3 regions of the Pseudomonas sp. FW305-20 genome follow, and region 3 is predicted to be linked to each of the others. Evidence: predicted binding sites of a transcription regulator. Region 3 holds the regulator's gene; each other region holds the start of a gene.
The links. Region 3 encodes sigma-54, which starts transcription at its own class of promoters, with help from an activator protein. Its sites were predicted from a motif close to ANTGGCATNNANNTTGCTNT; they were not measured.
Positions count from the first base shown of each region.

Region 1 (9,526 bases), on a different contig from region 3:
CGACCGCTACGGCCCGCAATTGCTGGTGCAAAGTTTTCACCAGTCGCTGGAACGGGATGCGCTGCTGCAACTGCACGACACCATCAATCAGCACCTGGGCCTCGAAACGCTGCTGGTCTACAACGATCGCTCCCGGGGCAACTCACGCATCGACCGTGAAGACACCGTCTACCGCGCCGACGAGGCTGCCCTGCAAGACTTGATCGGTCACGAGTGGGGCTTGAATTACCGGGTTCGCGGCCGCCACGCCGGCCAGGACCCGCTGCTGTTCCTCGACCTGCGCAACACGCGTGGCTGGGTCAAGCAGCACAGCAAAAACAAAAGCGTGCTCAACCTGTTCGCCTACACCTGCGGCGTCGGCCTGAGTGCGGCGGCCGGTGGCGCGAGCGAAGTCTGCAACCTCGATTTCGCTGAGGGCAACCTGGCCGTCGGCCGTGAGAACGGCCTGCTCAACCCGCAGTTGCCGACCATGGACTTCATCCAGTCCGACTACTTCCCGGCCATCCGCCAGTTGGCCGGCCTGCCGATCAGCCAGCGCCGCGGGCAAAAACTGCCGAGCTATCAGCGTCTGGAACAGCGTCAGTACGACCTCGTGCTGCTGGACCCGCCAGCCTGGGCCAAGAGCGCTTTCGGCACCGTCGACCTGCTGCGCGACTATCAGAGCCTGCTGAAACCCGCACTGCTGACCACCGCCGACAATGGCGTGCTGATCTGCTGCAACAACCTGGCAAAGGTCAGCATGGACGACTGGCGCGAGCAGGTCTTGCGTTGTGCCGAGAAAGCCGGCCGGCCGGTGCGCGAGTGGACAGTGATGAAGCCGGGCGGCGATTTTCCGTCAATGGATCAGCAGCCGCCACTGAAAACCCTGATCCTCCAGCTCTGAGATTCGGCCATAAAATCAGACAAATCCTATAAAGCAGGATCGCTTCGGAACCAGAAACGCGTGCCATACTCCAACGCACTCCGATTCAGACAGATGAAGCCACACATGCCCAAAGGATTGATCCGCGCTATCGGCGCTCTGTTGACCGCTCTAGCCCTCTACAGCCTGCTGGGGTTTCTGATTTTGCCGGGCATCGCGTTACGGGTGGCCAATCAACAATTGGCCAGTTACGCAACGACGCCCGCGACGATCCAGCGGATCGAACTCAACCCGTTCAGCCTGGAAGTCACCCTGTGGGGCCTGATCATCGGCGAGCCGGGCAAGGAGCAGGTCGGCTTCGAGCGCCTGTACGCCAATTTGCAGATCGACAGCCTCTGGACCAAGGCGCTGCACCTGTCCGATATCGAAATCGACAAACCCAAGACCGAAATCCTCTTCGGCAAGGACGGCAAACTCAATTTGCTCGGCCTGTTCAAAATCCCTGTCAGCGAGCCAACCCCGGCCGACCCGGACGCCAAGCCATTCCCATTGCGCATCGAGCGGATCAAACTGGCCGGCGGCTATGTGCACTTCCAGGACGCACGGCCCAGCGAGCCGATCGAATTCCTCTACGACAAACTCGATTTCGAGTTGAAGAACCTCAGCACCCTGCCGGAAGACAGTGCCGACATGACCTTGATGGCCGTCGGCCCGGGAGGTGGACAGATCGACTGGACCGGCAATTTCAGCCTGATCCCGCTCGCCTCCGAAGGTAAGCTGAAAATCACCGATGGCAAGATGAAATCCTTCTGGCCCTATGTGCGTGACGCGCTGCCACTGGTGCTTGAAAACGGCATTCTCAGCCTGAGCACCGACTACAAACTCAACCTGTCCAAGGAAACCGAACTGCTGTTGAGCAACGTCGCCGTCAGCATCGCGCCGTTCGCGATCAAAGCACCAGACGGCCGCCCGCTGGCGAAGCTTGAGCGTCTGGACATCAGTGAAACCACCGTGGACCTGGCCAAGCAACAAGTGGTCGTCGGCAAGATCCGCAGCCAGAAACTGGAAACCTGGGCCGCCCTCGAGGCGGACGGGCAACTCGATTGGCAGAAACTGTTCGCCAGCCAACCGTCCAAAGCCGCCGTTAAAGCCAAGGCCGAACCGGCCAGCGCCCCGGCCGCCGCCGATTCACCGAAACCCGAGCCGGCGCCACCGAGCAAGCCATGGCAGGTGCTGCTCAAGGACGTGCAACTGCGCAATTACCAGGTGCATCTGGCGGACCGCAAGGCGCAACCCGCCGTGGCGCTGGACGTCGGCCCGCTGAACCTGGACCTGCAGAATTTCGACAGCCTCAATGGCTCGCCTTTTAACCTCAAGCTCGATACGGGCGTGGGCAAGCAAGGCAAGATCACGGCAGACGGTATCGTCAATCTGGCCCCGGTCAGCGCCAGGTTAAACGTACAAACCAGGGACATCGACCTGCGCGTCGCCCAGTCCTATATCAACCCGTTCATTCGCCTGGAACTGCGCAGCGGCATGCTCGGCAGTGATCTGGCGGTCGATCTCAAAAGCACTGAGCCGCTGGCATTCAACGTCACCGGCCGTGCCCAGGTCGATCAACTGCATACCCTCGACACCCTCAAAACCCGCGACTTCCTCAAGTGGCAGCAATTGGTGCTTGAAGGCCTGAACTATCAGCACGGCGACAGCCTGTCGATCGACAAGGTCAACCTGTTCCAGCCTTATGTGCGCTTCATGATCAACGATGACCGCACCACAAACGTCGACGATCTACTGATTCCGCAACCGCCGGACTCCGGCGCCAAAACGGCTGCTGCCAAACCTGCCGGCAAGGAAAAGCCGCTGGGCATCCACATTGGCGGCATTGCCATCAATGACGGCTCGGCCAACTTCGCCGACTTCAGCCTGACCCCGAATTTCGCCACGGCCGTTCAACAGCTCAATGGGCAAATCGGCACCATCGACAGCCGTCAGGCGAAACCGGCCAGCGTCGATATCAAAGGCAAGGTCGACCGTTATGCGCCGGTCACCATCAAGGGCGCGGTCAACCCGTTCGACCCGATGGCCAGCCTCGACATCGCCACCAGTTTCAAACGTGTCGAACTGACCACGCTCACGCCCTACTCCGGCAAGTTCGCCGGTTACCGCATCCGCAAGGGCCGACTCAATCTCGACCTGCATTACAAGATCACCAACGGCCGACTCCTGGCTGAAAACAAAGTGGTGGTCGAGCAGCTGCAACTGGGTGAAAAGGTCGACAGCCCGGACGCCGTGAGCCTGCCGCTGAAGCTGGCGATTGCCTTGCTCAAGGATGTCGACGGCAAGATATCCATCGAGCTGCCAGTGAGCGGCGACCTGAACAACCCGCAATTCAGTGTCATGCCTATCATCTGGCAGACCCTGCGCAACCTGATCGTGAAGGCCGCAGCAGCGCCCTTCAAAATGATTGGCGGGCTGGTCAGTGGTGGCGGTTCGGAAGATTTGGGCACCGTGTCGTTTGCGCCGGGTTCAAGCGACCTGAGCAAGGACGCCGAAGATTCGCTGGTCAAACTGTCCCAGGCTCTCAAGGAGCGCCCGGCACTGCGCCTGGAAATCGAAGGCACGGCGGCCGCCAGCAGCGATGGCCCGCTGATCGCCGAGCAACGTCTGGAACGCGAATACCAGTACAACTACTACAAAATGCTCCAGCGCCGCGGTGACAAGGTGCCGGCTCAGGCTTCATTGCTGCAGGTACCGGATAACGAGAAAGGTCCACTGCTGGAAGGGATCTACCGCACGCGCCTGAAGACGCAGCCGCCCGCAGAATGGAAGGATCTGGGCAAGGAAGAACGCACGGCAAAAATGCGTGAAGGCGTGATCAAGTTCTGGAGTTCCAGCGACGTTCTCTTGCGCCAGCTGGGCCAGGAACGCGCCAGCAGCATCAAGGATTATCTGGTCGACAAGGGTCAGCTGGCCGATGACCGCGTGTACTTCATCGACGCTAACCTGGGCGAAGCGGAAAGTGACGGTCGGGTGGTTACGCCGCTGCATCTGGACGCCGAGTGATGGGCGCGAAATGGCTGATCAGCCTGGCTCTGGCGATAGCCGCAGCGCAGGCTTCGGCAGCCGACACCCTGCGTTGCGGCAGTCAATTGGTCAGTGTCGGTGACAGGTCCAGCGAGGTGCTGCAGAAATGCGGAGAACCGGTCAGCCGTGATCTGTTGGGCTACAAGCGCAGTGCCAACCGCCGGGAAGAGTTTCAAGTGGAGGAATGGACCTACGGGCCCAACGGCGGGATGTATCAGTACCTGCGTTTTGAAGGTAATCGTTTGAAGCAGATCACCAGCAAGCGCGGTAACTGAATCCACCACAACATCATGTGGGCACAATTTAATGTGGTTTTGCACTGCCCCAAATAGAACAGGCCCCTGACACGAATGTCCGGGGCCTGTAATGGCCACATCCTTATGGCCTTCGCATGAACTCTCCTGAGGCGGCAGACGTATTGCTCGGCCCGTCTGTCGCGCCTTCTCCCAGTCCAGGCGAGAAGCCTTGCCTTACTCGGATTTCAGGCCATCAGCAGAGACTGCCTGAACGCCTTTGATTTTCTTGGCGATTGCCACAGCGGTGGCTTTCTGAGCGTCAGTTACCGCAACGGTGGACGACAGGGACACTACGCCTTTGTTGGTTTCGACTTTGATGTCGGTGCCAGGAATGCCTTTTTCAGTCACCAGGTCTGCTTTGACCTTGGTAGTGATCCAGGTATCGGAAGTAGCTTCCTTGACTTCGGTCACTTCACCAGCGGCCAGAACCATTGGAGCCTGGGTAGCCTGGGTCTGTGCAAATGCGACGTTGGCCATGGTCAGGGTCAGCGCGGTAGCAGTAGCGGCAGCGATAGCGAACTTCTTCATACGAGTAACTCCTGTTTTTCATAAAGTCTGCTGCGTGTCTTGTCAGCAGGGTTACAGGAGATAGTGCGAACGCTGTGCCAACTTTGAAACAATCGATAAATACATATAAATCAATAACTTACAAAAACGTCTGATTTTCGAAATCATGCAAATTGCATGACTTCGGAATTATCGACATGCAAGTTGCGGGTTTTACCGCAGGCCTAAGGCCATGAATTATTGGAAGTTTTCTCAATGACTCGATTTTTCCCGGAGAGCGAACAAAAAACGCCCCGCAAGGCGTAATGCTGTTCATTTAAGGTTTGGGTCACCGCGTTCATTCAGACAGCACGCGTTATCGTTCACGTCTTTCGCGAGCAGGCTCGCTCCTACAGGGGAATGCGTACGCTTGAAGAGTCAGGTCGAGCGTTAGCTCGCCTCCAGCTTTTGATCTTGAGGTGCACGCCCCATCGGGAGGCCGAGTGGAGGTTCTGCGCAGTGGGCAACCCGGCATGGATGCCGGGTTAGCCGCCCCCGGCCATGGATGGCCGATGGCGGCGGGCCCACGGAGCAGGACCGGAGCGAGGGCATGCCGAGCCTGGGCGAGGCACCGACCGAAAGGGGCAAGAGCCCTTGGTTACTTGGGGCTTTTCCAAGTGACCCGCCGTAAGGGCGGAACCGCCCGCCGCCGTGACCGCAAAAACGGATATGCCCCCGACCCGCAAGATGGGGCACTAGGCAAAACGGTTTTAAATCAGCCTGATGTGGCAGTGGAAGCGGCAGCGGCGCAGGCTTTAGGCGCATATTCAGCATCGACTTCGGTGGTGCATGTCCAGCCAGTCAACGCGCGCGTCAGAGTGATGGACTTATTCAACACCGGACCCGGAGCATTAAGAATTTTGCAAGCAATAGAGCCTGTTCCATCAGCCGCTTTGCCAGTCGCTGACGTCGTGCAGTTGGAGGTCGTTGTGGCACCACCGATCTTATCCAGTGTCACATCGGTCCCTTGATTCATAAGATCCTCGAACGGCACTTTCAACGCGCTGATCTCAGCCAGCCCCGCCGTGACCTTGGCCCGGGCCTGATACTTGGAATATTGCGGCAACGCAAACGTCGCCAGAATCCCGATGATCGCCACCACGATCAGCAGTTCGATAAGCGTAAAACCTTTCTGAGTATTCATAGACAAGCTCCATGCATGAGTCGAAATCTCATGACCTGAACTAGCCGCAGCACAGCCCATGCCAAGCGTCGCGCGCCCTGTTGGCCGGGACGTGAGGCGAGTGCAACGCCGTTTCCTACCCCCAGAATCCGCACTATCTGACACTTTTTGTCACCTCAACACCGCTGGTTTGGTTCCTCCGCTTGACTAGGCTATAAGTCATGAACTGTCTGCGTCCGGTATCCCAATGAATGACATTGCCCTTAGCGGTCTGGCCAAGCAATTGGTCCTGGCCGAGCTGCTCACTGACCAAAGCGCGCAACAGGCGTATCAGCAAGCCCAGCGCAGCCGAATCTCCCTCATCAGCTATCTGGTGCAGAACAAACTGGTGAAGAGTCGCCAGGTCGCCGAGATCGCGTCGGAACACTTCGGCATGGCCTTGCTCGACCTCAACTGCCTGGACAAGGAGAGCCAGCCCAAGGGACTGATCAGCGAGAAACTGATTCGCCAGCACCACGCCCTGCCCCTCTGGCGGCGCGGCAACAAGTTGTTCGTGGGGGTTTCCGACCCGACCAATCAGCAAGCCATCAATGACATCCAGTTCAGCACCGGGCTGAATACCGAAGCCATCCTGGTGGAGGACGACAAGCTCAGCGATGCCATCGAAAAATTCTTCGATAACCAAGGCACCGGCCTGGAAGACATGGCTGACGTTGACCTCGATGGCGTGGACATCGAGTCGATCGATGACAACAGACAAGACGCCATTGCCGGCCAGGATGCCGATGACGCGCCCGTGGTGCGCTTCGTGCACAAGATGTTGCTGGATGCGATCAAAAGCGGCTCTTCCGACCTGCATTTCGAACCCTACGAAAAAACCTACCGCGTGCGGATGCGCACCGACGGTATTTTGCGTGAAGTGGCCAAGCCACCGATCCACCTGGCCAGTCGCATCGCCGCGCGGCTGAAAGTCATGGCCAGCCTCGACATCTCCGAACGACGCCGGCCCCAGGACGGGCGGATCAAGATGCGCCTGTCCAAGACCAAGTCCATCGATTTTCGGGTCAACACCCTGCCGACCCTGTGGGGCGAGAAAGTGGTGATCCGGATCCTCGACCCGTCCAGCGCACAAATGGGCATCGATGCCCTCGGTTACGAGCAGGACCAGAAAGACCTGTACATGGCCGCGCTGAAGCAACCCCAGGGCATGATTCTGGTGACAGGCCCCACCGGGTCGGGCAAGACCGTATCGCTCTACACCGGGCTGAACATTCTCAACACCGTGGACATCAACATCTCCACCGCCGAAGACCCGGTGGAGATCAACATGGAAGGCATCAACCAGGTCAACGTCAATCCCAAGCAGGGAATGGACTTCGCCCAGGCGCTGCGCTCATTTCTGCGACAGGACCCGGACGTGATCATGGTCGGCGAAATCCGCGACCTCGAAACCGCCGAAATCGCCATCAAAGCCGCCCAGACCGGTCACCTGGTGCTGTCGACCCTGCACACCAACAGCGCCGCCGAAACCCTGACGCGCCTGCACAACATGGGCATCCCGGGTTTCAACATTGCCACCTCGATCAGCCTGATCATTGCCCAGCGCCTGGCGCGCAAGTTGTGCAGCCATTGCAAGAAACCCATCGAGATTCCCCGGGAAGCGCTGCTCAAGGAAGGCTTCCCCGAGGAACGCATCGGCTCATTCACGATCTATGAACCGGTCGGTTGCGATCTGTGCAACGGCGGTTACAAAGGGCGAGTGGGGATTTATGAAGTGGTGAAGAACACGCAGGACCTGCAACGGCTGATCATGGCCGAAGGCAATTCACTGGAAATCGACATTCAGATGCGTAAAGACGGCTTCAACGACCTGCGCACATCGGGCCTGCTCAAGGCCATGCAAGGCATCACCAGCCTTGAAGAAATCAACCGGGTCACCAAGGACTGAATATGGCGGTCAAAGCAGCAAAAATCAGCGTCTACGCCTGGGAAGGCACCGACCGCAAAGGCACCAGAATGACGGGCGAGTTGAGCGGCCAGAACCCGGCGTTGATCAAGGCCCAGTTGCGCAAGCAGGGCATCACCCCCGGCAAGGTACGCAAGAAATCCACCTCGATTTTCAACCTGGGCAAGCGCATCAAGGCCCAGGACATCGCCCTGTTCACCCGGCAGATGGCGACCATGATGAAGGCCGGCGTGCCGCTGTTGCAGTCCTTCGACATCATCGGCGAAGGCTTCGAAAACCCGGCCATGCGCACGCTGATCGACGAGGTGAAACAGGAGGTCGCGGCGGGTAACAGCTTCGCCGCTTCCCTGCGCAAAAAACCTCAGTATTTCGATGAGCTCTACTGCAACCTGGTCGATGCCGGCGAGCAGGCCGGTGCCCTCGATACCCTGCTGGAGCGAGTGGCGACCTATAAGGAAAAGAGCGAAAGCCTCAAGGCCAAGATCAAGAAAGCCATGACCTACCCGCTGGCGGTGGTGTTCGTCGCGATCATCGTGACCGGGATCCTGCTGGTCAAAGTGGTGCCGCAGTTCGAATCGGTATTCAAAGGGTTTGGCGCCGAATTGCCAGCCTTCACGGTGATGGTCATCGGCCTCTCGGAATTCATGCAGGACTGGTGGTGGGCGATGCTCGGCGTGCTGATCGCGGCCATCTTCGGCGTGCGCCACGCGTTTAAAACGTCGCAAGGCTTTCGCGACCGAATGGACACCTGGCTGCTGAAAATGCCGCTGATTGGCACGCTGATGTACAAGTCCGCCGTGGCCCGTTACGCCCGCACACTGTCGACGACTTTTGCGGCAGGCGTGCCACTGGTGGAAGCCCTGGATTCGGTGGCCGGCGCTACCGGCAACATCGTGTTCAAGCGCGCGGTGCTGCGGATCAAGCAGGACGTGTCGACCGGTATGCAGCTGAATTTTTCCATGCGCGCCTCCGGCATTTTTCCGAGTATGGCGATCCAGATGACCGCCATCGGCGAAGAGTCCGGCGCATTGGATGACATGCTCGACAAGGTCGCGAGCTTCTATGAGGACGAAGTGGACAACATGGTCGATAACCTCACCAGCCTGATGGAGCCGTTCATCATGGTGGTGCTGGGTGTTATCGTCGGGGGCCTGGTGGTTGCAATGTACCTGCCCATCTTCCAACTCGGCTCAGCGATCTGACATGCCCTTGAACGACATTCTGACCCTCCACCCATTGTCCTTCGTGATTGCAGCCATGTTGGTCGGCCTGCTGATGGGCAGTTTCCTCAACGTGGTGGTCTGGCGCCTGCCAAAAATGCTTGACCGCGAATGGCGTGAGGAGGCTCGTGAAGTGCTGGGTTTGCCAGGTGAAACACCGCTGCCAACCTTCAACCTGATGCTGCCCCACTCCCAGTGCCCCCATTGCGGCCATCGAATTCGCGCCTGGGAAAATATTCCGCTGCTCAGTTATCTGTTCTTGCGGGGGCGATGCTCGAACTGCACGGCCGCCATCAGCAAACGCTATCCACTGACCGAACTGGCCTGCGGCCTGCTTTCGGCGTTCATCGCCTGGCATTTCGGTTTCGGCTGGCAGGCCTGCATGACGCTGCTCCTGAGCTGGGGGTTGCTGGCCATGAGCCTGAT
Region 1 covers NZ_JBYTAJ010000018.1:72,746-82,271, reverse strand. Annotated here, with positions in the region: gene AC3WP4_RS17075 (class I SAM-dependent rRNA methyltransferase) at 1-883, shown strand, start outside; gene AC3WP4_RS17070 (DUF748 domain-containing protein) at 977-3,928, shown strand; gene AC3WP4_RS17065 (DUF2845 domain-containing protein) at 3,928-4,224, shown strand; gene AC3WP4_RS17060 (BON domain-containing protein) at 4,420-4,773, opposite strand; gene AC3WP4_RS17055 (pilin) at 5,507-5,935, opposite strand; gene pilB (type IV-A pilus assembly ATPase PilB) at 6,162-7,862, shown strand; gene AC3WP4_RS17045 (type II secretion system F family protein) at 7,865-9,082, shown strand; gene AC3WP4_RS17040 (prepilin peptidase) at 9,084-9,526, shown strand, end outside.
Region 1: a site for sigma-54 is predicted at 5,982-6,001, ahead of AC3WP4_RS17055 (pilin). Genes of this name have one in related genera too.

Region 2 (9,526 bases), on a different contig from region 3:
GGTGCGCTTGCGCGGGGACGTGAAGGAAGAAGCGGTCAGCGAAGCGCATATTTTAGCGCTGGTTGACGCCTGGCCACCGGCCCTGATGCCGCACCTGAGTAAACCGGCGATGGGCAGCACGCAGACCTGGACCATCGAATTCGTTCAGCCGTTGCTTGAACTGAGCACGCTGGACTGGTGCAAATACCTGGTTGAAACCGAACATGCCGCTGACGGCTACGGTCATGCGGCCGCGAAATTGTGGAACGCGGACGGTCAGTTGATTGCCATGAGCCGGCAGACGGTGACGATTTTCGCCTGATCAGTGACGACGGTGGCGCTCACGCCAGGCGCGCCACCAACCGCCGCTCAGGAAGAACCGCGGGAAGGTCAGAAATTGCTCGACCAGCAAGCGCGACACGGCATCCTTGCGATCACTGAACGGCTCGGAGGCTTGCGCCTCCAGGCGGTGGCCGTGGCGTTGCAGGCCGAGGGCAGCGAGTAGTCCGATAATGCCAATCGCGACATTGGTAAAACTCAGACTGAACACGCCCGAGACAATCAGCAGAAACGCCACGATGAACAGCGGCACGGCAATCAGGTGCAGCACCAGATTGGTCGGGTGCTGGTGATTGTTCGGGTACGCGCGCCATTGCCAGGCGGGAAGGTTGGGATGACGTTTGCCCATGATGCTAATCCTTGGTTCGTTGAGGCTCTTGAACAAAGAATAGGCCGGGGCAAACCAGTCGGCGAATCAAGGCTGGCTATTGACGTGATAGGTGTCATGTTCGCAATTGATGTTGAACGGGCTGACGCCTTCGCGAGCAAGCCCGCTCCCACAGTGGATCTCTTTTGTACCCAAATTTAATGGCCACTGAAGATCACCTGTGGGAGCGAGCCTGCTCGCGATGGGGCCCTTACAGTTTCAGCTGCCCGATAGCCTTGCTCAGTTCCCCGGCCAACGCCGCCAGCTCATTGCTGGTCGTCGCCGAATCCACGGTCTGCTGCACGGTGTTCTCGGTCACATCCCGAATGCTCACCACTGCGCGATTCATTTCTTCGGCCACATGGCTCTGCTGCTCGGCCGCCACCGCGATCTGCGTATTACTTTCACGCATCTGCGCGACAGCGCTGGTGATCTCCGCCAACGCTGCTCCGGCCTCCTGAGCCTGTTGCACGCAATCGTCGGCCTTGAACGAGCTTTCCTGCATGAAATCCACCGCGTCCCGAGTCCCGGCCTGCAACGCCGAAACCATGATCGTGATCTCGTCAGTGGAGGTCTGGACACGTTTGGCCAGGTTGCGCACTTCATCGGCGACCACCGCAAACCCGCGCCCCATTTCGCCGGCACGGGCCGCTTCAATCGCGGCGTTCAGCGCCAGCAGATTGGTCTGTTCGGCAATGCTGTGAATCACACTGACCACGCCGTTGATCTTCTGACTGTCCTCAGCCAGACGCTGGATCATCTCGGCAGTCTGTTGCACTCCGCTGGACAGGCCGGCAATCGACTTCTGCACCCGACTGACCACTTCCTGCCCGCTACCGGCCAGGGTGTCAGCGGTTTGCGAGAGGTCGCGGGTGGCGCCGGCGTGCTGGGCAATGTGATAGACCGTGGCGGTCATTTCGTTGATCGCCGTGGCGGCCTGATCGGTTTCGCTTTGCTGGCCGAGCATGCCGTGACGCACCTCGTTCATGCTCGACGCCAGCCGCGCCGCGCCGACATCCAGTTGTCGGGCGGTGCTGGCGACGGTGTTGACCACCCGCTGGTATCCGGCCTGCATGGCGTTGAAGGCATTGGCCATCTGCCCGACTTCGTCAGTGCAGGCCAGCGGCACGCGGGCGGACAGGTCGCCGGTTTTCTCGACGTGGAGCATCACGTCCTTCAGCGTATTGAGTTGGCTGAGCAGGAAGCGGATCAACAATTGCGAAGCGCCGAGCATCGCCAGCATCAGGACCGCCACCGCCACGGCGTAGTTGGGAAAACGCTCGCCAAATACCTGGGCCAGGCTCGGGCCTTGGGCAATCACCGCAACCTGGTTACCCTCCGTGCGCGTAAATACTTCAGCGCCCATCAACGGGTTGTCGCCGAACAGCGGCATGGCATTGATGGCGACCCAGCCGTTGGTATCGGCCAGTTCCAGGACCGGTTGCCCGTTCAGCAACGGTGCCTGCCCGCGACTGAACAACAGCACGTTATCGGCCTTGGGGAGCGGCTGCCCGGCGGGCCAGGCGTTGAGCAGTCGCGCCTGGGCTTGTGCCGATGCCTGAGAAGCATGGCTGCGGGCCTGTTGTTCGAGCTGTACGGCGTACAACACCAGCAGCAAGGTCGTGACGAAGGCGACGGCGTTGACCGCCCAGAATTTGTATTTCAGCGAGATATTGCTAAGCCAGGCACCCATGGAGGTCTTCTCTGATAGCGGAAACAGTTTTGGCAAGGTGCCAGTATTGTGCCGCTACTGAGGGGGCTGGATCTTGATGTGGGTCAACAACCCCGGCCCTGCTCGCGCACAGGAATTGCGGGGCGTAATGCGCTATCCTTCGCGCCTTCAAAATTCCCTCGCTACAGGATTCCGCCCCATGAAAGCCGCACTCGTCGAACTCATCAGCAAAATAAGCTCCGGCTGCATGAGCGATGACGAAATCCTCAAAGTCGCTGACGAAGCGGCCCAGGCCTACGCCGATCCCGAGGCTTTTCTGACGGCCAATCCGGATATCAACTACGACGAAACCTTCCCGATTCCGCTGGGCGAGTGGGTCGTCGTCGGCAGTCTTCCAGAGACCGTGCTGTTCCAGGCCGACACCTATGTGGACCTGTTCGCCCAGATCGTTTCCTCGTTCGGCCCCGGGGTCGATTTCAATATCAAGCCCAAGCAACTGGCCAAGACCGAAGCGCTGACCGCGCTCAATCGCATTCAGGTGCAGATGGGCAGCATGAACAAGGAAAACGGCGGTTACACGCTGATGAACTTCAGTCAGTTGCTCGACGACGATCTGCAAGTGGTGCTGGTCTACGGCAATGATGTGCCCCGCGTGCTCGAGTTGTGCGCCCAAGTCGGCATCGCTGCCGCACCCTCGCTCGAAGCCCTGAAAATCGCCGTTCACGTTTAAAATACGGAACCCTCGCAAGGCCCGGCTATCCTAAGAGTGCAAACCACTCTTAGGGAGCGACACCATGGGTTCCACGTTCAACGGTCTGATTGGCCTGATAATTCTTGCCCTGGATATCTGGGCAATCATCAACGTGCTCAAAAGTGGTGCCGACACAGGGATGAAAATCATCTGGGTGCTGCTGATCCTGTTGCTGCCAGTGCTGGGCCTGATCATCTGGGCCATCGCCGGGCCACGAGGCAACGTCCGGATCTGACGGCGTCTTCAGGCGCCAAGCCAGAAAGGGCTCTCTCAGGTTGTGTGAAAACACACCGCGGAGGGCCCTTTTTTCATGCTTCACTTATAGAAGGTCCGGTTGAACGATTGGCCGGGGAAGGATGTCGAGATACATGTAAGCCCATCCATGGGTTTTATCGAGGAGGCACTGATGCAAAAGTGGAAAGTCACTTTCGTTGATGATCACGGTGAACAAGTTGACGAGGTGTTCGAGAGCGATGAATGCCCGAACAACGAACAAGCCGCGAAGCTCATTCGCGCCCGCTGTCTGCCTGTGGCTGCCGAACTGGACCTCAACGATCTGGAAGGGCGCGCCGATGATCCGACTGTCAAAAGTCTGAAAACCCAGAACAGCATTGAAATCCTCAGCATCACGCCAATCTGAACATCTCCTGTCACATTTCTAACCAGGCCTTGGCAGTGGCTCTATCTTGAGGCTACTCTGCAACCGAGATCAGCGAACGGATCGCTAAGGTCTGGTCTTGTCAGCTACATGCTTGCTTCCCACCGGCAACGTTGTTGCCGCATCGCTCGCCCCATTCGGTTGCGAGTGCCGGGATTACGGAAAGTCTATCCATCAGTCTGAGGGGGACGTTTCATGAGCACAGCCTATCAAGAAGACATCAGCACCAGCGTGTTGCGCCGCATGAAAGAAGGCGGCTTCGACTTTTCAAGATTCCATCCCATCGAGTTCTACGCCATTTTTCCGGACGAGGAGCGGGCGCGCAGGGCGGCAGGGCATTACTGTGGTGAATCCTTGAATGCACAAATCAGCGTGCGCGATGACGGCGCGTGGTACCTGGAACTGAGCAAAGTGATGTACGCCACTTATGACGGCATCGGCGATTTCGAGCAGGATTTCGAGGCGGTGGTCGAGCCTTTGGGCGGCATCATCGAAGGATGGGGCGTCAAGCAGGAGGTACGAGGGCGACTCGCATAACTTATGAACAGTGACAACACTCAGCAACGGCTGACCTTCGGGTTGGCCGTTTTCGTTTTCGCGGTTTGAAAGACAAAGATCGTGTTTTTGATTCATAACGTTTCAACTACGCAAAAAAAAGCCGCCTAAACAGGCGGCCAAAGGGAAGTTCGTCAAGTTTTCCAGCGAATGCGCGGATTATCCGCAGCGACTCCCGGGCAGTGAAATCAACTCTGGCTATGCTGGTGATAGGCAACAACATTGCTTCGCAATGAAGCGGGGGCGATCAGGTGGGGGCATTTACCGCACAGGATTGGTGCGGTGCGTGCGATGCGATTATTCAACTGATTGATATCAAAGCGTTTATGCCGATGGCACGGGCCTTGCGAAGGCCTGCATGTCCGGGTGACAAGGAGTACGGCATGATCCGCACCTATTTTGATGAGATGTACGATGCCGGCGGCCAGGTCCGCCCGCATTATCGGGAGTTTGCCCGTTGGCTGGCCGAAACGCCTGACGAGCTTTTGGCACAACGGCGACGCGAGGCCGATCTGTTGTTTCATCGCGCCGGGATTACATTCACGCTCTATGGTGATGAGCAAGGGACAGAGCGCCTGATTCCCTTCGACACCATTCCCCGCAGCATCCCCGCCAGTGAGTGGCGAGTCGTCGAGCGCGGCTGCATTCAGCGGGTCAAGGCGTTGAACATGTTCCTCGCCGACCTCTATCACGAGCAGCGCATCATCAAGGCCGGCATCATTCCGGCCGAGCAAGTGCTGGCCAACGAGCAATATCAGTTGGCGATGCAAGGGCTGGATTTGCACCGCGATATCTATTCCCACATCTCCGGTGTCGATCTGGTGCGCGATGGTGACGGCACGTACTACGTGCTCGAAGACAATCTTCGTACTCCGAGCGGCGTGAGCTACATGCTCGAAGACCGCAAGATGATGATGCGATTGTTCCCCGAACTGTTCGCGGCCCAGCGCATCGCACCGATCGACCACTATCCCAACCTGTTGCTCGATACCTTGAAAAGCTCCAGCCCGATCGACAACCCGAGCGTGGTGGTGCTGACGCCGGGTCGTTTCAACAGCGCGTTCTTTGAACATGCGTTTCTGGCCCGGGAAATGGGCGTTGAGCTGGTGGAAGGCGCGGACCTGTTCGTGCGCGATGACAAGGTGTTCATGCGCACCACGGACGGGCCGAAAGCCGTCGATGTGATCTACCGTCGCCTCGACGATGCATTCCTCGATCCGCTGGCGTTCAACCCGGACTCGATGCTTGGTGTTCCAGGGCTGCTGTCGTCATACCGCTCCGGCAATGTCGTGCTGGCAAATGCCATCGGCACCGGGGTCGCGGACGACAAGTCGGTGTATCCCTTCGTCACGGACATGATCCGTTTCTACCTGGATGAAGAACCCATCTTGAAGAATGTGCCGACGTGGCAGTGCCGTAATCCCTCCGAACTTTCCCACGTACTGGCCAATCTTCCGGAATTGGTGGTCAAGGAAACCCAGGGCTCCGGCGGTTACGGAATGCTGGTGGGGCCGGCGGCGACGGCGGCGGAAATCGAGTCTTTCCGTGCGCGGATCAAAGCCAAACCCCATGCGTATATCGCGCAACCGACGTTGTCTTTATCGACCTGCCCGACCTTTGTCGAAAACGGCATCGCTCCACGCCACATCGACCTGCGTCCGTTTGTATTGTCTGGCCGCGAAACCCGGGTTGTGCCCGGCGGTTTGACTCGTGTTGCCCTGCGCGAAGGCTCCCTGGTGGTGAATTCATCCCAGGGCGGCGGAACCAAGGACACCTGGGTGGTCGAGGATTGAAGGAAGCCTGCCATGTTAAGTAGAACTGCCTCGGATTTGTATTGGATGTCGCGTTACCTGGAGCGGGCGGAAAACCTCGCACGGATGCTCGACATCAGTTATTCGCTGTCACTGATGCCGCAAGATGGCCGTGGTGACGGCCTGCACGAACTCGCCATGCCGTTGTTGATCACCGGCACCCTGGACGATTACCTGGAGCGCCACGGCGATCTGCATGCTGAACGGCTGCTGCATTTCTTCGCTTTGGACGCGGCCAACCCGGCGAGCATCTACAGCTGCCTCGGCGCTGCGCGGGCCAGTGCCCATGCGGTGCGTGGGCGAATCACCGCCGACATGTGGGAAAACATCAACGCCACCTGGCTGGAAATTCGCGGGATTGCCGATCAAGGCTTGAGTCGCTACGGCATGAGCCGTTTCTGCGAGTGGATCAAGGAACGTTCCCACCTGTTCCGCGGCGCGTCCTACGGCACGATCATGCGTAACGATGCGTTCCGCTTTATTCGCCTGGGGACGTTTATCGAAAGGGCCGACAACACGTTGCGCCTGCTCGATGCCCGTTACGAAATGGCTGGCGATCAGGCCGAGGCGGTCAGTGATGGCACCGCTCACGCGTATTACCAGTGGAGCGCCTTGCTGCGGGCGTTGTCCTCGTTCGAGGCCTACACCGAGATCTACCGCGACGCACCCGGCGCCCGGCATGTGGCCGAACTGTTGCTGCTGCGCGCCGACGTGCCGCGTTCATTGCGCGCCTGTACCGAAGAAATCGACCAGATCCTCGCCCAATTGCCGGGGGCCAACGGCCGTCCCGCGCAACGTCTGGCGGCGGAAATGGACGCACGCCTGCGCTACACCGGTATCACCGAAATTCTCGACGAAGGCCTGCACGCCTGGCTGACCGAGTTCATCCCGCTGGTGCGCCAGTTGGGTAACGCCATACACAGTTCCTACCTGGAGGCTGCATGAGACTTTCCATTAGCCACGAGACCACCTATCACTATGAAGATCAGGTGCGGGCGAGCATCCAGTACCTGCGACTGACCCCCCACGACAGCGAGCGCCAGCACGTGCTCAGTTGGCAGCTCGACTTGCCGCGCCCGGTGCGCGCGCAACTCGATCCGTTCGGCAACATCCTGCACGTGCTGACCATGGACGAGCCCCACGAGGCGATCATCATCGGCGCCCGGGGCCAGGTGGACATCGACGAATTGCGCGAGGCGGAGCATGAGAGCCAGTCGGCGCTGCCGTTCTTGCGTTTCACGCGCTTGACCGAAGCCGACGAAGCCCTGCGAGCGTTCGCCGAGAAGGCGTGCAAGCAACGCCGGGATCGCACGGCGCTGATCGACTTGATGCATGGCCTCAACCAGCACATGACCTACACGCCGGGCTCCACCGAAGTGGACACCAGTGCCGCCCAGGCTTTCGCCGGGCGTTCCGGTGTCTGCCAGGACCACACCCATGCGTTTCTCGCCTGCGCTCGCAGCCTGGGCATTCCTTCGCGTTATGTGTCGGGCTATTTGTACAGCGAGAACAGCGAACACCTGGCCAGTCACGCCTGGGCGGAAGCCTGGCTCGATGACGCCTGGTACAGCTTCGACGTGACCAATGAACTGGCGCGGCCCGAGCGTCATCTGAAACTGGCGGTGGGCCTGGATTACCTGGATGCCTGCCCGGTGCGTGGCATGCGGCGTGGCGGTGGGTGCGAGCAGATGCATGCGAAGGTGTTTGTCTCGCCGACGCCAGCGCCGGTGATCTCCGTCCAACAGCAGTAACCTACCACCGATCGTTCCCACGCTCTGCGTGGGAATGCCTCCACGGACGCTCCGCGTTCGGCTTTGAATGTGACGCAGAGCGTCACGGGCTGCATTCCCACGCGGAGCGTGGGAACGATCACTGAGCAGGCTCGCTCCCACAGGGGGGGAGTGTCAGGGCTTCGTCTTGCGCCCAGCCATGTGCTTCAAATACCCCACCAACCTCTCCAGATCCTCGTCCGGCAACACCGTCGCCGAGAACCCGGGCATCTTCGCCTGTGGCCACTGGCGCAAGCTCTGCGGATCACGAATGTAGCGCTTGAGGAAATCCGCGCCGAAGTACTCGGTCGGGTTAAACGGAATATTCAGGTCCGGCCCAAACTGCGCATCCCCGGCGCCGTTCAATCGGTGACACGCCAGGCAATTCTTCTGAAACAGCGCAAAGCCCTTGTTCACCGGGTCATCAGCCTTCAACGCCGGATCGGGCAGCAGGGCAGGGAAGCGCTCGGCCACCGCTGCCAAGCGCTTGATGCTTGCCACTTGAAAAGGCCATTGCTCGGGACTGATGTCGCCCGCCTGCGGATCGGTCCAGACCAGATAGAACGGCCCGGCGCCGCGTTTGGCTTCCGACAGCGGTGGCCACGGCTTGGCGGGATCTTCAATCGCCAACCAGGCGCGCGCACCCTGGGAATTGAGCAACGGCGCAGCCGACAGTTCTGCGGCAAAACCGTCCAGGGCTACCGCCTGTAAATGGTCTTCAGGCTTGATCCCCGTCAACAACGCAGCCACCGGAACAGCGCGATAGCTCATGTCCCGTTTGTAGGAAACGTCGTTGTTGATGGTGATGGCCTGAGCCTGAGGATGCTTGAGCAACTCCTCGGTTTGCCAGGTGCGACTGCTCGCGCCCAGCTCCAGGTTCAGCTGTGCGGCAGACAGGGGCGTGCTGAGCAGCAAGGCCCCGAACACAATGAGCGTTTTCAAATGATCGCCGTCCATGTCGTGGAAGTGCCGCAAAGGTTGGCACACTCACGCTGACCCGGGTAGCGAGCCAGTCACATTTTTAGAGGGCGATACAAAAACCTGGCGCCGTATTTTTTATTGACCGACTAACCGATCACCTTGGTCAGGTTCGGCAAAATCAACAACAGCGTAGTGGCGAAAAGAATGAGCCCGGCTTGACGTACTTTTGATTGTTTGAACATGGCTTGACCGCCTTTATTGTTATTTCCTGATGCCTGCCTGCATTTCTCCATGACGGCAGAGCGTTGCACTTCCTGTTTGACGAGCGCCTCGGCAAAACCCGACGACAACTTCGTACAAGTTCACCTTAGAGGCCGCGTCACGCTTGCTTTAGATCCATTTCGTATGGGCTTGGCATAAATTGCTCCTAAAAAGGCATGAGGCCTATTGCCAGCTTCTTGGGCGCCCGTTTGCTAGACAGCTTGCTGTCCTGAATCGGTTAATCCGCTGATTGCCTACCGTCCGTCTGAGCGTGACCGTCAACGTCTGTGAGCACTGCGGTCATTGAATCCCGGGCTGCTCGGCCTAAGGTGGAGACTCTGAATTTACTCCCCTGCCCAGGTTCGAGAACGTCATGACCCAAGCTTTTATTTTCGACGCGTTACGCACGCCCCGCGGGAAAGGCAAGGCCAATGGCGCCTTGC
Region 2 covers NZ_JBYTAJ010000013.1:87,353-96,878, forward strand. Annotated here, with positions in the region: gene AC3WP4_RS13690 (acyl-CoA thioesterase) at 1-301, shown strand, start outside; gene AC3WP4_RS13695 (Mpo1-like protein) at 302-667, opposite strand; gene AC3WP4_RS13700 (methyl-accepting chemotaxis protein) at 897-2,378, opposite strand; gene AC3WP4_RS13705 (hypothetical protein) at 2,557-3,087, shown strand; gene AC3WP4_RS13710 (PLDc N-terminal domain-containing protein) at 3,152-3,343, shown strand; gene AC3WP4_RS13715 (hypothetical protein) at 3,515-3,748, shown strand; gene AC3WP4_RS13720 (ribonuclease E inhibitor RraB) at 3,962-4,303, shown strand; gene AC3WP4_RS13725 (circularly permuted type 2 ATP-grasp protein) at 4,705-6,114, shown strand; gene AC3WP4_RS13730 (alpha-E domain-containing protein) at 6,127-7,077, shown strand; gene AC3WP4_RS13735 (transglutaminase family protein) at 7,074-7,883, shown strand; gene AC3WP4_RS13740 (c-type cytochrome) at 8,037-8,858, opposite strand; gene AC3WP4_RS13745 (acetyl-CoA C-acetyltransferase) at 9,457-9,526, shown strand, end outside.
Region 2: a site for sigma-54 is predicted at 4,653-4,672, ahead of AC3WP4_RS13725 (circularly permuted type 2 ATP-grasp protein). Genes of this name have one in related genera too.

Region 3 (9,526 bases):
TTCCGCGGCACCGAGTTCCCATGGCACGTCCAGAGCGAGCACGGCGAAGTGAACCCCGACGGCACCCAGGTCGAACTGATTGACTCGGTGCGCATCACGCGCTTCGACGAGAAAAACCGCAAGACCCTGATTACCACCACCCGCATGACAGTGTTCCCGCAGCAGCAATATGCGCAGACCGAGCAACCCGTTAGAATCGACGGCGCTGGTGGTGTGTCGACTGGCAAGGGAATGAAAGCGTATTTGAAAGAAAGCAGGATACACCTGCTATCGAACGTAAGAGGACAGTATGAGGCTCGTTAAAACCCTCCCTATTTTGCTCGGTCTGAGCGCAGCACTGGGAAGCGTGAGCGCCTGGGCTCTGCCGAACGATCAAGAGCAGCCTATCCGCATCCAGGCCGACGATGCCCAGCTGGACGACAAGAATGGTGTTGCCACCTATAAAGGTGACGTGATCATTACCCAGGGCTCGATGATCGTTAAAGGCAATACTGTGACCATCACCCGCACGCCGGCCGGCGACATCGACGTGGTGACATCGGTGGGCAATCTGGCCTACTTCGAGCAGATGCAGACGGCTGGCGACACCAAGCCGGTTCAGGGCTACGGAGTGACCATCCAGTACCACGCCTCGCAAAACCGCGTCGTATTGATCGATCGCGCCAAAGTCATCGACAAGGACAACAACGTCACCCAAGGCGAGAAAATCGTCTACGACACGGTGAAAAAGCTTGCCAGCGCCGGTCGTGCGACGGGCAACAAGGTTACCGAGTCGCGTCCGCGCATCGACATGGTGATCCAGCCGAAGAAGAAAACCGACGAGCAAAAGGCCCAGTAATGGCAACTCTGAAAGCTCAGCATCTGGCCAAGAGCTACAAGAGCCGCCAGGTCGTGCGTGACGTCAGCCTGTCGATCGACAGCGGTCAGATCGTCGGCCTGCTGGGTCCCAACGGCGCCGGCAAGACCACCTGCTTTTACATGATTGTCGGCCTGGTACAGGCCGATCAGGGCCGCGTACTGATTGACGACCTGGATGTCAGTCACCAGCCTATGCACGGTCGTGCGAAGGCCGGCATCGGCTATCTTCCGCAAGAAGCATCGATCTTCCGCAAACTCTCGGTAGCCGACAACATCATGGCGATCCTCGAGACCCGCAAGGAACTCGACAAGGCCGGTCGTCGCCAGGAGCTGGAAAGTCTGCTGCAGGAATTCCACATCAGCCACATCCGCGACAACCTCGGGATGAGCCTGTCCGGTGGTGAACGCCGCCGCGTGGAGATCGCCCGGGCACTGGCTACCAACCCGAAATTCATCCTGCTCGACGAACCATTCGCCGGCGTGGACCCGATTTCGGTGGGCGACATCAAGCAGATCATCTATCACCTCAAGGCCAAGGGCATTGGTGTGCTGATCACTGACCACAACGTCCGTGAAACCCTGGATATCTGCGAAACCGCCTACATCGTCAACGATGGCCAGCTGATCGCCGAAGGTGACTCTGCCACCATCCTGGCCAACGACCTGGTCAAGGAAGTGTATCTGGGCCATGAGTTCCGCCTGTAAGCACTCAGGTGTCTGGCTGGTTGCCCGGGCGCTTGTCTCGATAAAAAATCAACATTTTTTTATTGTTACAGCGCTCTAGGCAAACGCTGCAGTTTCGGGCATATAATTTGCTTATGTTTGGCGCTCCGGCGCCCTGTAGTGGATGGCGCATGTGCGCCGGCGAATAAGGTGTTAAGCCCCTGCCATGAAACCATCGCTAGTCTTGAGAATGGGCCAGCAGCTGACGATGACACCGCAGCTGCAACAGGCCATCCGCCTGCTCCAATTGTCGACCCTGGACCTGCAACAGGAAATCCAGGAGGCCCTGGAGTCCAATCCGATGCTCGAACGCCAGGAAGAAGGCGACGACTTCGATAACGCCGACCCCTTGGCCGACAAAGCCGAACAGCTACCCAACGCCGATGTTTCGGAACCCTCCTACCAGGAAACCGCCCCGACGGTTGATAACCTCGATGAAGGTGACTGGAACGAGCGCATCCCCAACGAACTGCCCGTCGATACCGCATGGGAAGACGTCTACCAGACCAGCGCCAGCAGCCTGCCGAGCAACGATGACGACGAGTGGGACTTCACCACCCGGACATCGGCCGGCGAAAGCCTGCAAAGCCACCTGCTGTGGCAACTGAACCTGGCGCCGATGTCCGACACCGATCGCCTGATCGCCGTGACCCTGATCGATTGCATCAACAATCAGGGCTACCTGGACGAGACCCTCGAGGAGATTCTCGAAGCCTTCGACCCGGAACTGGACATCGAACTGGACGAAATCGAAGCCGTCCTGCACCGTATCCAGCAATTCGAACCTGCCGGTATCGGCGCCCGTAACCTGGGCGAATGCCTGCTGCTGCAATTGCGCCAATTGCCCGCCAAGACACCTTGGCTGGTCGAGGCCAAACGCCTGGTCACCGAGTACATCGACCTGCTCGGCAGTCGCGATTACAGCCAGCTGATGCGTCGCATGAAGCTCAAGGAAGACGAACTGCGTCAGGTGATTGAACTGGTGCAGAGCCTCAACCCGCGCCCAGGCTCGCAAATCGAGTCCAGCGAAGCCGAATACGTCGTTCCCGACGTGATCGTACGCAAGGACAACGAGCGCTGGCTGGTGGAGCTGAACCAGGAATCCGTGCCACGACTGCGGGTCAACGCTCAATACGCCGGCTTCGTGCGCCGCGCCGACACCAGCGCCGACAACACCTTCATGCGCAATCAGTTGCAAGAAGCCCGCTGGTTCATCAAGAGCCTGCAAAGCCGCAACGAAACCCTGATGAAAGTGGCCACGCAAATCGTCGAGCATCAGCGCGGTTTTCTTGAATACGGCGACGAAGCCATGAAACCGCTGGTCCTGCATGACATCGCCGAAGCGGTAGGGATGCACGAGTCGACGATTTCACGGGTAACCACGCAAAAGTTCATGCATACCCCTCGGGGCATATATGAACTGAAATACTTTTTTTCTAGCCACGTCAGCACCTCCGAGGGCGGTGAATGCTCGTCCACGGCAATCCGCGCGATCATCAAAAAACTGGTTGCCGCGGAAAATCAGAAAAAGCCGTTGAGTGACAGCAAGATCGCTGGTTTACTGGAGGCACAAGGCATTCAGGTGGCTCGCCGCACCGTCGCCAAGTACCGCGAATCCCTAGGGATCGCGCCTTCGAGCGAACGCAAGCGGTTGATGTAGAGCCACGCCACAGCGTTCCAGTGGCAGGTATTTCTGCCTGCCGCTTTATGCACTGGCAACGAAGGAGAAGCTGTATGCAAGTCAACATCAGTGGACACCAACTGGAAGTGACCGAACCTCTTCGCACCTACATCGGCGAAAAACTCGAACGATTAGAGAGGCATTTCGACAAGATCACCAACGTGCAGGTCACGATGACGGTCGAAAAGCTCAAGCAGAAAATCGAAGCCACGCTGCATATTCCCGGCAATGAAGTGGTCGCAAACGCGGAGCATACCGATATGTACGCGGCGATCGACGCACTGACCGACAAGCTGGATAAACAACTCAAAAAGCATAAGGAAAAGACCCAAAGCCTCCTCCAGGGCGCGACCGGTCGTTAACACTCCCTACCCATGATCCGACTTGAAAGCATCCTGACCCCCGGCCGTTCCCTCGTGAACGTGCCGGGCGGCAGTAAAAAGAAAGCCCTCGAGCAAATTGCCAACCTTATCCATAAAGAAGTACCGGATCTGGAGATGCAAGATGTCTTCGAGGCTCTGATTGCCCGTGAAAAACTCGGCTCAACCGGCTTTGGCAACGGCATTGCCATTCCCCACTGCCGCCTGAAGGGCTGTACCTCGCCCATCAGCGCCCTGATGCACCTTGATGCACCCATCGATTTCGACGCCATCGACGGCGCCCCGGTTGACCTGCTGTTCGTTCTGCTGGTCCCGGAAGCCGCTACCGATGCGCACCTGGAGTTGCTGCGCCAGATCGCCAGCATGCTCGACCGCAAGGAAGTGCGCGAAAAGCTGCGCAGCGCCCCGAGCAATGAAGCCTTGTATCAGGTTGTCCTGGACGAGCAAAACGGTCATTAATCATGCGCTTGATCATCGTCAGTGGCCGTTCCGGCTCAGGTAAAAGTACCGCACTCGATGTTCTCGAGGACAACGGCTTCTACTGCATCGACAACCTGCCCGCCGGCCTGCTGCCGGAACTGGCCGAACGTGCGCTGATCCATACTGAGCTGGCGCAACCGCTGGTGGCCGTATCGATCGATGCGCGCAACTTGCCGAGTCACTTGTCGCGTTTTCCCGAACTGCTGGAAGAAGTGCGCAGCCGGCATATCCAGTGTGATGTGCTTTATCTGGACGCCGACGAAGAAACCTTGCTCAAGCGTTTCTCGGAAACCCGCCGTCGTCACCCGCTGAGCAATTCCAATCGCTCGCTGGCCGAGGCCATCAACGATGAGACCGCCCTGCTCGGGCCGATTGCCGATCTCGCCGATCTCAAGGTAAACACCACCAACCTGAACCTGTATCAACTGCGAGATACCATCAAGCTGCGCCTGTTGAACCAGCCGGAATCCGGTACGGCGTTCCTGGTGGAATCTTTCGGCTTCAAGCGTGGAATGCCGGTGGACGCTGATCTGGTGTTCGACGTGCGCTGCCTGCCGAACCCTTACTGGAAGCCAGAGTTGCGCGATCAATCGGGTCTCGACCAACCGGTTGCCGATTACCTGGCGGCACAGCCGGACGTCGAAGAGATGTTCCAGGACATCTCCACCTACTTGTTAAAGTGGCTACCCCGCTTTGCCGCCAGCAACCGCGCTTATGTCACCATTGCCATTGGCTGCACCGGCGGCCATCACCGCTCCGTCTACCTGACCGAACGTCTGGGCCAGGCCCTGCAAAAATCCCTGAAGAACGTCCAGGTTCGCCACCGCGACCTCAGCTAAAGGATTCACACCGCGATGCCTGCTCTGGAAATTGAAATCATCAACAAGCTGGGCCTGCATGCCCGCGCTTCTGCAAAATTCGTTGGCGTCGCCGGTGAGTTCAAGAATTGCACGATCAGGGTAGGACGCACGCCGGAATCCACGGTCGACGGAAAAAGCATCATGGCAATGATGATGCTCGCTGCGGGCAAGGGCACCAGAATCCACCTGAGCACCGAAGGCGAACAGGCTGATGAGGCGCTGCAGGCATTGGTGAATTTGATCAATGACTACTTCGGCGAAGGCGAATAACACCTCGCCCTGTAGCAGCCGGCGAAGCCTGCTGCTACATATCCGCGCTAAGCCAACGCCGTATCCATCACCATCATCAAGCAAAACCCGATCAGCAACCCGAGACTTGCAAGCTTGTCGTGACCATTGCGGCGCGACTCGGGAATGACTTCATGGGTGACCACCAGCAACATTGCCCCGGCCGCCAGCGCCAACCCCAAGGGCAACAACAATTCGGCCAGGCTCACCAGCCAGGCGCACAACAACGCAAAGACCGGCTCGACCAGACCTGACGCAGCTCCGATCAGGAACGCCTTGACCCGCGACATCCCTGCCCCGGCCAGTACCAACGCGATCACCAGACCTTCCGGTACATCCTGCAAGGCGATGCCCATGGCCAGGCTATCGGCATCGGGCATGCCCCCTCCCGCCGACACACCGACCGCCATGCCTTCGGGGATGTTGTGGGCAATGATTGCAAACACAAACAACCAGATTCGCGGCGGGATGACAGGTCGTTCCAGCGTGCCTACGAGCATTTCCGGCGATGCACCCGACACCTTGCGATCCACCAGGAACAATCCAAACGCCCCCAGCATGATGCCGAAACTGATCAGTCCGCTGGCCGCCCAAGGCGTCAGCCCCAAGCTTTCAGCGGCAGTGATCCCCGGAACGATCAACGAAAACGCTGTCGCTGCGAGCATCACCCCGGCCCCAAAGCCGAGCAGCGTATCGCTGAGCACTTGAGGCATCCGTCGAATGACCAGCACGGGCACCGCGCCCAAGGCTGTGCCCAAGGCGCAGATCGCCCCGCCTTGCAACGCGCGCAGCAGTTTCGGCTCAAGGTCCAGCCACGCCAGGCCTTGAGCCACCAACAACGTCATGCCTGCCAGCAGTAACAGCGATCCGAACGCGTAACGAAACATTCGTCCACTACCGATCGCCAGTGTTTCAGTGCTCATAGCCAGCCCTGGATTGCTTTTGCAGAAGTCTTAAACCAGTGCAGCCTGATAGCGCGCAGTGACTTCAGGCCAATTGATCACGTTGTAGAACGCGTTGATGTATTCCGGGCGACGGTTCTGGTATTGCAGGTAATACGCGTGCTCCCAGACATCCAGGCCGAGGATGGGCGTATTGCCGTTCATCAATGGACTGTCCTGATTGCCGCTGCTTTCAACGACCAGCGTCTTTTGCGGCGTCACACTGAGCCACGCCCAGCCGCTGCCAAAACGAGTCAGCGCGGCTTTGGTGAAGGCTTCCTTGAAACTGCTCAAGCCGCCCAGTTGCTCGTCGATCGCCGCCGCCAGTGAGCCTTCGGGCTGGCCGCCGCCGTTGGGCGCCATTACTTTCCAGAACAGCGAATGGTTCGCGTGCCCGCCGCCCTGATTAATCACCGCCGCGCGCAGCTTCTCCGGCAGCTGCTGGACCGCAGACACCAGTTTCTCCACCGGCCATTCGGCAAACTCGGTGCCTTCAACCGCAGCGTTGAGGTTGTTGATGTAGGTCTGGTGGTGCCTGGTGTAGTGGATTTCCATGGTCTGCGCATCGATGTGCGGTTCCAGGGCATCGTAGGCGTAGGGCAAGGCAGGCAAGGTAAAAGCCATTTCAATGAACTCCGTGATGTAGGGGCGCAGGCGAGGCGGCATCGATGTGCAGCAGTCGATGCGTACGCGGGTATTCGCCGTGTTCGCTGATGAAATTCAGCAGCTCGACGTAAGTTTTGCTGCTCTGGCGCAACGCTGCTTCACGCAGGGCGGGCGCCAGTCGTGGATCCTGCATGGTCTGCAACAATCGCTGATGGATGGCGCACAGGTACTCGGCGCTCTCCTCCGGCTGGTTCAGACGCAAATGCAGGTCTGCCAGGTTGTGGTGGGAAATCACGCAGGCTGCCACCGCTTCGTCGGCATCCGCCCAGCGCTCGAACAACACCTGGGCCAGGGCCAATGCCTGCAAGTAAGCCTCGCGGGCATCGACCAGTTCGCCCAGCATGAAACAACGATTAGCCCTTTCGATCGTGCGTTTCCAGTGCTCCATGGTGAGCCTCCAAAGCGGTAGCGGTGATTACACGCCGCCTGCGGTGAGCTTCTCTGGATTGAGTAACTCTTCCAGTTGGCTGCGCGTCAGGTCGGTGTGTTCCAGAGCGACATCGATCACCGGCCGGCCTTGTTGATAGGCCTTCTTGGCGATCTCCGCGGCTTTTTGGTAACCAATGATCGGGTTGAGTGCAGTGACCAGGATCGGGTTACGCGACAACGCTTCCTTGAGCCTGGCTTCGTTGACCTTGAAGCTGGCGATGGCTTTTTCACCCAGCAAATGGCTGGAGTTGGCCAGCAACTCGATGCTGCTCAGCAGGTTCTGGGCGATGATCGGCAGCATCACGTTCAGCTCGAAATTGCCCGATTGACCGGCGATGGTGATGACCGTGTCATTGCCGATGACCTGTGCGGCGACCATGGCCGTCGCTTCCGGGATCACCGGGTTGACCTTGCCTGGCATGATCGAAGAGCCCGGCTGCAAGGCTTCGAGTTCGATTTCACCAAGACCGGCCAACGGGCCGGAGTTCATCCAGCGCAGGTCGTTGGCGATTTTCATCAGCGAAACGGCCGTGGCCTTGAGCTGACCGGAAACACTGACCGCCGTGTCCTGAGAGCCGATCAGCGCAAACAGATCCTCACCCGGTTTGAATTGCACCTGGGTCAGCTTGCTCAGTTGCTCACTGAAACGCGCTGCGAATTGTGGGTGAGCGTTGATCCCTGTACCCACCGCCGTGCCGCCCTGAGCCAGGGATTGCAGACTCGGCAGCAAATCGTTCAGATGACCGATGTTGGCCTTGAGCTGCTGCGCCCAACCGTTGAGCACCTGGCTCATGCGCACCGGCATGGCGTCCATCAGGTGAGTGCGGCCGGTTTTGACGTGGTGATGAACCTCATCGGCCTTGCGCTCGATCACCTGAACCAGACCCACCAGTGCCGGCAACAATTGCTCATGCAACGCCAACGCAGCACTGACATGGATGGTGGTCGGGATGATGTCGTTGCTGCTTTGGCCGCAATTCACGTGATCGTTGGGGTTCACCGGCTCACCGAGCAGGCGGCTGGCCAGGGTGGCGATCACTTCGTTGGCGTTCATGTTCGAACTGGTGCCGGAACCGGTCTGGAAAATATCCACCGGGAAGTGCTGCATGAAGTCGTCCTGAAGCAGGCCCAGTGCCGCATCGACGATGGCTTTGCCCTGGGACTCGCTGATTTGCTTGAGCTCGACGTTGGCTCGGGCAGCGGCGGCTTTCGCCAGGATCAGCGCACGAATGAACTGCACGGGCATCGGTTTGCCGCTGATGGGGAAGTTATCCACCGCACGCTGGGTCTGCGCGCCATAAAGGGCGTCCACCGGGACCTGGAGCTCGCCCATGCTGTCGCGCTCAATACGAGTCTTGGTCATCTGTAAATCCTTGCACCAGTTCTATGAGAGGAATCGAGGGCTGCAACTCGCAGGTCGCCAGTTGCCAGGTGTAGCTCTGCCAGCGCTTGAGGCGACACTTGCACAATGAGAGGCGTTCCAGATCGCGCAACGGCCGCCAGGCCTGATCCAGGCAGTAGGTTCGCCAGTGCCAGGGCAGCGCGACATCGGCGGCGGTGTCGAGCAACAGACGGAAAGAAGTTTCGGCGATTGTCCAGGGCGAGGTTGCCGTGCAGCAGGCGAGATACCGGCCTTCAGCCAGGTAATGTTCGATCAGGCGAGGTTCATCAGGGTCCATCGCGCAACGGATCTGGCGACTCATCCAGCGCCAGCTTTCGAGGTAAGGCTGCTCGTGCAAGGCAGAACTCATGATCCGGGCTCATTCGGTAATGAGATTTATTATTAGATGATAATGAGAACCAACACAAGAGTAGCAAAACGCTCAGTGCTTATTGTGGGAGCGGGCTTGCTCGCGAAGGCGGTTTACCAGCCAACAAAAATGTTGGATGTGAAGTCCCCTTCGCGAGCAAGCCCGCTCCCACAGGGGATCGTGCAGCAACAATAAAAAAAGGCGCGCCACCCAATGGGTGGCACGCCTTTTTGTGTGTCGGTACGGGTTAGCTACCCGCCACCGTCATCCGCTCGATCAGCACCGAACCTGTACGAATGTTGCTGCGCAGTTCCAGGTCATTACCAACCGCAACGATCTGCTTGAACATGTCACGCATGTTGCCGGCGATGGTCACTTCCTGGACCGCAAACTGGATTTCGCCGTTCTCGACCCAGTAACCCGCCGCCCCACGGGAGTAATCGCCAGTGACCATGTTCAGGCCCTGGCC
Region 3 covers NZ_JBYTAJ010000003.1:196,353-205,878, forward strand. Annotated here, with positions in the region: gene lptC (LPS export ABC transporter periplasmic protein LptC) at 1-303, shown strand, start outside; gene lptA (lipopolysaccharide transport periplasmic protein LptA) at 290-838, shown strand; gene lptB (LPS export ABC transporter ATP-binding protein) at 838-1,563, shown strand; gene AC3WP4_RS04360 (RNA polymerase factor sigma-54) at 1,748-3,241, shown strand; gene hpf (ribosome hibernation-promoting factor, HPF/YfiA family) at 3,316-3,624, shown strand; gene ptsN (PTS IIA-like nitrogen regulatory protein PtsN) at 3,637-4,101, shown strand; gene rapZ (RNase adapter RapZ) at 4,104-4,961, shown strand; gene AC3WP4_RS04380 (HPr family phosphocarrier protein) at 4,977-5,252, shown strand; gene AC3WP4_RS04385 (ZIP family metal transporter) at 5,300-6,193, opposite strand; gene AC3WP4_RS04390 (superoxide dismutase) at 6,224-6,835, opposite strand; gene AC3WP4_RS04395 (DUF2753 family protein) at 6,837-7,265, opposite strand; gene AC3WP4_RS04400 (class II fumarate hydratase) at 7,293-8,669, opposite strand; gene AC3WP4_RS04405 (FagA protein) at 8,650-9,057, opposite strand; gene pmbA (metalloprotease PmbA) at 9,305-9,526, opposite strand, start outside.